Regions from separate parts of the Ligilactobacillus animalis genome, predicted to be linked through region 2. Evidence: riboswitches for the same ligand, from Rfam matches in the RefSeq annotation. Region 2 holds a riboswitch; the other holds the start of a gene.
The links. A riboswitch is a leader RNA that binds a small molecule or an ion and turns the genes downstream of it on or off. The one in region 2 is predicted to bind lysine.

Region 1: linked by a shared signal. The riboswitch ahead of GSR62_RS01135 (amino acid permease) and the one ahead of lysA (diaminopimelate decarboxylase) in region 2 are both predicted to bind lysine.

The regions. Positions count from the first base shown of each region.
Region 1 covers NZ_CP047141.1:251,075-254,504, forward strand. The annotation lists gene alsS (acetolactate synthase AlsS) at 1-656, shown strand, start outside; gene budA (acetolactate decarboxylase) at 673-1,395, shown strand; lysine riboswitch at 1,447-1,623, shown strand; gene GSR62_RS01135 (amino acid permease) at 1,739-3,223, shown strand.
Region 2 covers NZ_CP047141.1:909,588-913,017, reverse strand. The annotation lists gene GSR62_RS04580 (N-acetyldiaminopimelate deacetylase) at 1-14, opposite strand, end outside; gene dapD (2,3,4,5-tetrahydropyridine-2,6-dicarboxylate N-acetyltransferase) at 20-730, opposite strand; gene lysA (diaminopimelate decarboxylase) at 776-2,083, opposite strand; lysine riboswitch at 2,162-2,341, opposite strand; gene dapF (diaminopimelate epimerase) at 2,568-3,430, shown strand, end outside.

The DNA of each region.
Region 1 (3,430 bases), 660 kb from region 2:
AAGAATCAAAGGCTTACTTAGATTCATTGCGTAAGACTTTGGAAAAACGTGACGTTCCGCCTGAAGTGACCAAAGATCAAGTTCAAAGTCATCCATTGAGCATCATCCAAGCTTTACAAGATCGGGTCACAGATGAAATGACCGTGACAGTTGACGTTGGTAGTTTCTATATTTGGATGGCCCGTCACTTTAGAAGTTATGAACCACGCCACTTGCTCTTTAGTAACGGGATGCAAACATTAGGGGTCGCTTTACCGTGGGCGATCTCCGCGGCTTTGGTCCGTCCGAATACCAAAGTGGTCTCGGTTTCAGGGGACGGTGGTTTCTTGTTCTCATCCCAAGACTTGGAAACGGCAGTCCGGTTGGATTTAAATATCGTGCACATTATTTGGAATGACGGTAACTACGATATGGTCAAATTCCAAGAAGAGATGAAATATGGTAAGTCGGCCGCTGTTAAATTTGGCCCCGTCGATTTCGTGAAATATGCAGAAAGCTTTGGCGCTAAAGGTTATCGCGTCAATAAAGCTTCTGAATTAGAAGAAGTATTAGATAAGGCCTTCAAAGAAAAGGGACCAACGATCGTGGATGTACCGGTCGATTACAGTTTCAACCAAGAATTAGGTAAGACGATCTTGGAAGACCAATTACACTGATCGAGGTAGAGGATATATGGAAAAATATGAAAGTCGTGTCTATCAACATGGGACTTTAGGGATGTTAGTTCCCGGTCTGTTTGAAGGCACATTGACGGTAGCTGACCTGTTAGAGCATGGCGATTTTGGGATCGGGACAGCCAGTGGGCTGGATGGTGAAATGGTCTTGTTAGATCACACACCTTATTTGGTCCAAAGCACAGGTGAGGTCCGGATCTTAAAGCCCGAGGAAAAAGTGCCTTTTGCTACGGTCCACTTTGATCAAGCCAAAGATACGTTTACAGTTAGAGCTTTGACGCAAAAGCAGCTAGGTGAGCAGATCTTGGCTAATTATCCGTACAAAAATCTGTTCTTTGCAGTTAAGATCACGGGGCGCTTTAACAAAGTTAAGACACGTGCGGTCGAAAAGCAAACCCGGCCCTATAAGACCTTGACGCAGGTAGCGGATGAACAGGCTTTGTTTGATGCTGAAGCGATCACGGGTACGGTCATTGGTTATTTTGCACCAGAAATGTTTCAAGGGATGGCAGCAGCCGGCTATCACTTGCATTTCTTAGCCGATGATAAGTCAATGGGGGGCCACTTACTTGATTTTGAGATCGAGCAAGCTACGGTCCAATTGCAGCCGTTTGCTACGATCGAGCAACATTTCCCAGTGGCAGATCAAGAATTTTTAGCAAAAGACTTGGCGATCGCTGATCTACATGCTCAGATCGAGCAAGCGGAGGGACAAAATTAAAGATATGTCTTGCAATTAGATCGCATCCAAGTTAAAATTGGAAATTGAAAACGTCGAAGAAGAGGTCGCAAAAACCATCAGTAGCTAGGTGGAGTTGATAAAGCAACGCTGAAACCTAGTGAAAGGGGAATTTGCCGAAGCTGGGCAAACTTTATTTTGTCTAGGCTGGGGCCCGGTTTAAGAGATCGGGAACTGTCGTAGTTGTAACTACGGAGCGCTATCGAGATGAGTGGCAGTTTGCTACAAGAATGAATTGATAGATGATCAAAGCGCACTTTCGATGTCTCGGAGGTGCGCTTTTTATATGCTTGCACGACTTCTCTAAAAAATAGGAGGAATTTTCATGGCAGAGAAGAATACAATGAAGCGGTCATTGAAGACAAGACATTTGTCGATGATCGCACTTGGTGGTAGTATCGGGACTGGTTTATTTGTGGCCAGTGGCTCAGCGATCTCGACCGCGGGACCTGGTGGCGCTTTGGTGGCGTATCTAGGGATCGGTCTGATGGTCTACTTTTTGATGACATCTTTAGGGGAGATGGCAACTTATCTTCCGGTGACAGGTTCGTTTGCGACTTATGCGCGCCGCTTTGTTGATCCGGCATTTGGTTTTGCGATGGGATGGAATTATTGGTTCAACTGGGCGATCACATTAGCGGTTGATATCTCGACGGTCGCCTTAGTTTTGAAATTTTGGTTCCCACATGTTCCAGCTTGGGTCTTTAGTTTATCAGCATTACTACTTATCTTTTTTATCAATGCCTTATCAGTTAAATCTTTTGGTGAAGCTGAATACTGGATGGCTTTGATCAAAGTCGTAACAGTTGTCGTCTTTTTAGCAGTTGGGTTACTAACGATCTTTGGTATTTTAGGTGGGCATGCAACTTACTTAGAAAACTTTACCAAAGGTGATGCCCCATTTGTTGGGGGGATCCCAACGATCTTGAGCGTCTTTGTTGTAGCCGGGTTCTCTTTTCAAGGGACTGAATTGATCGGGATCACAGCCGGTGAGACTAAAGATCCTGAAAAGAGTTTACCAAAAGCGATCAAACAAGTCTTTTGGCGGATCTTGCTCTTCTATATCCTTTCGATCTTTGTGATCGCCTGCATCATTCCTTATACGAGTCCAAACTTATTAGGTTCTGAAGCAAGCGATATTGCGATCAGTCCATTTACCTTAGTCTTTAAGCGGGCCGGTCTTGCTTCCGCTGCTTCGGTGATGAATGCTGTTATTTTGACTTCGGTCTTATCGGCGGCTAACTCAGGGATGTATGCCTCGACCCGGATGTTGTTTGCTTTAGGTGTCGATGGCGATGCACCGAAGATGTTTTCGCGGGTCAACTCCCGTGGGATCCCGATCTTTGCTTTGCTCGGGACGACGCTCGTTGGTCTATTTACATTTTTAGCAAGTATCTTTGGTAATCAAGTCTATACTTTCTTAGTGAGTGCTAGTGGTTTGACTGGTTTTATCGCTTGGATCGGGATCGCGGTCTCGCATTATCGTTTCCGCCGTGCTTTCAAAGCGCAAGGTCATGACTTAAGTGAGTTGAAATACAAGGCTAAGTGGTTCCCATTTGGTCCGATCCTAGCCTTGATCTTGTGTATCTTAGTCATCATCGGCCAAGATATCCAATCATTCAAGGACTTTAACTGGCAAGCGATCGGGGTCTCCTATATGTCAGTTCCATTGTTCATCATCTTGTATGCTTACTATAAGATCAAATATAAGACTAAAGTTATTCCATTGGATGAAGTGGATCTGACCCCACATGATATTTCCAAAGAAAAAATGGAAATGCAAGAAAAAATCGATGAAAGTCTAGAATAGACTTGCTATTTTGCAAAATAAATATTATGATACTGGTATAAATAATCGAAACATCTGAGTTCGCCATAAGTAGGCATGACAGAGACATGGTGGTCGCTGCAAACCATGACGCCGAAACTCCAGCGTAACCTTGTATGGGCGGGTAATGCCGCACGGGAAAACCGTTATTTGTATATGAGTGCGACGTTATGTCGAACTTGGGTGGTA
Region 2 (3,430 bases):
CTTTCACTTAACATTTTGCTCACAACTTTCTTAAATCATCTTCTAAGCCTGTCTTTTCTTTGGTCTTTTCATCAGTGTATTTAACAAACTTAGCTGGTACCCCGGCAACGACACTGTAAGGTTCAACATCTTTAGTCACGATCGCACCAGCAGCCACGACTGCGCCTTTACCGACCCGAACACCTTCTAAAACAACAGCATTAGCGCCGATCAAAACATCGTCTTCGATGATCACAGGCGTTGCCGACGCTGGTTCGACTACCCCCGCCAAAACAGTCCCCGCACCGATATGACAATTCTTACCTACGATCGCACGGCCACCCAAAACAGCCCCCATATCGATCATTGAACCAGCACCGATTTCGGCTCCAATGTTGATGATCGCCCCCATCATGATGACTGCATTATCACCGATCAAGACCTGATCTCTGATCAAAGCGCCGGGTTCGATCCGCGCATTGATATCTTTTTGATCTAGTAACGGTACAGCGGAGTTTCGCGTTTGGTTTTCGATCACATAGTCTTTGATCTTAGTTTGGTTAGTGGCTAAAAATGGTTTGACGACCTGCCAGTCACCAAATAATACAGCACTATCTGCCCCGCCAAAAACTTTGATCTCATTTGGAATATCAAGGTCAGCGATCGAAGCGTTCAAATAAACTTTGACCGGTGTCTTCTTGTCTGCGTTTGCGATAAAATTGATAATTTCTTGTGCGTTTAATTCTGCCATGTTCTTTAATTGCTACTACCAAAAAGTAGCTTTCCTTTCTTGATTTTATTTATAAGGTAGATCCAACTTCAATAAGTCAGCGTAAGTCTCACGTTTGACCACTAGTTTAGCCTGCTCATTTTCAACAAAAACAACTGCGGGACGTGGGTTACGATTGTAATTTGAAGCCATCGCATAACCGTATGCCCCCGTTGCTAACAGCGCGATGATGTCACCTGGTTTTGTTTCAGGTAAAGCTAATTTATCGATCAAAATATCCCCTGATTCACAGTATTTTCCAGCTAAATGCACTGTCTGAGTCACTTTGGCGTTTGGCTCATTAGCTAAAACAGCTGCATACTTAGCTTGATATAAGGCGGGGCGAATATTATCTCCCATGCCACCATCAACTGCTAAATACGATAAATGGTCTGGAATATCTTTTCGTGCCCCGACTGTATATAGGTTATATCCAGCTGGTCCTGTGATCGAACGCCCGGGCTCGATCCAAATTGCTGGAAGCTCCAACTCATATTCCAGCGCCTTTTGCTTTACCGCCTTAATGATCTGCTCGACAAATTTTTCTGGTGCCATCGGATCATCTTCAGCGGTATATTTGATACCAAAACCACCACCAACGTTGATAACTTTAGTTGTATAATCGTATTTTTGCTTCCAAGAATGAGCCACTTCCATCAATTTTTGACCAACTAACTCAAAGCCACCTAATTCAAAGATCTGGGAACCAATATGTGCATGGAGCCCTAAAACCTTGATCTGCGGGTCAGCCAGTAACTGAGTCAAAGCCTTATCAGCTTGCCCCGAAGCTAGATCAAACCCAAATTTACTATCGATCTGGCCCGTTTGATCATATTCATGCGTATGCGCTGAGATACCCGGAGTCACGCGCAAGATGACTTTAGCTTTAGCTTTTTGCTCCCGTAAGACCCTCTGTAGAAGTTCGATCTCATAAAAATTATCCACGATGATCACACCGACGCCGGCTTTGATCGCAAATTCAAGTTCAGCGATCGACTTATTATTTCCATGGAAACTGATCTTTTCAGCGGGAAAACCAGCTTTTAAAGCAGTTGCTAATTCACCACCGGAAACAACATCTGTATGACAATCCAATTCATTGATCACTTGGTAGATTGCTACCGAACAAAATGCCTTACTAGCATAGCTGACTTCATAGTCAACAGCTTGCTCTTCAAAAACTCGTTTAAATTTAGTGATCTGCTCCTTGATCAAAGCCACATCATATACGACCAATGGAGTTTGGTATTGATGGGCTAAGCTGATCGCATCTACACCGCCGATCGTCAAATGACCGGCGTTATTCGTTGGTAACGTCATAAGTTCCCCTCCAATAAATAAATTGCACAAAAAAAAGATCTTTTTAGTCCTATCGCCTAAAAAGATCTTGCTGGAATAATTGCAAAATTCTGTTTGATCGATAGCACTCCGCAAAGTTTAGTTTGCGACAGTCTGTGATCTCTTAAACCACAACCCAGCGTTAAGTGTCTATAAACACCTAAAACTTCGGCAACTTCCCCTTTCAAGGACCACTCAAACACTGTTATAGCAGCTAAAGAACCTTACTCATGTCAGTTGCGCCTCTTCGATTTAACATAATACTATAATTTTTAATGTGATACGTCAAGGGATTTTAATATTATTTTTTTGAAAATCGGTTTTTTTATAAAAAAATCTAGAATTTTATATATTTGACTCTTGTCATTAAAATTAAAAATGATACAATTCAGTTATCGAAAAATTAAAGCGAGATTGCCTCTCATCATACAAGATGGGGGAAAATAAGCCCTTATTCGCTTAAAAAATTGGAGGGATATTCATGATCAACTTAAAAAAAGTTCATGGATCACAGAATAGTTTTTTTATCTTAGATCAAACATTACTGACTACACCTTTGACCGAACAAGAATTGGTCACACTGACCAAAACACTCACGACTAAAACTTCCGGTATCTTAGGTGGCGCGGATGGCGTCCTAGTCGTTCAAAAGAGTTCTACTCCCAACACGGTGGCACAAATGCGCGTTATCAATGCTGATGGGAGCGAAGCATCAATGTGCGGTAATGGTCTGCGTACAGTTGCGCGTTATTTTGCCGAAAAACACGCGCTGACAGCTTTTAAAGTTCAGACTCGCCAAAGTGACCTAGAAGTCCAAAAACAAGCCGACCTAGCGCCTAATGTTCCTGCTTTTGGCGTTGAGATCTCACCCGTTCATTTTGAGAAGCGCTATCTTCCCTTTGATAACCTAGGAGCTGAGCAGGTCATCGATCGTCCCTTGGCGGAATTTGACCCTCAGGAAAAATTACACTTTACGATCATGGCCGTACCCAATCCCCACTTGATCAGTTTTGTACCCGATATTGAGAAAGCTGGAACATTTTTAGGCGAATTAGGCGCTAAGTTAAATGCCCCAAACCCGTATTTTCCAGATGGTGTCAACGTCAACTTTGCTCAGATCCTAGGTCCAAACAAGCTATTTGTGCGTACTTACGAACGGGGCGTAGGTTTTACTAATGCTTGTGGGACTGGAATGTCGGCTACAAGTTTAGCCTTTTATCTCAGTCATCCCGAGCACTGCGATCTCACGCAAGAGATAACAGTCTTCAATCCCGGGGGAATGGTCAAAACTAAAGTGCAACAATTAGATGATCAATTTAAGATCCAGTTGATCGGAAATGCAAC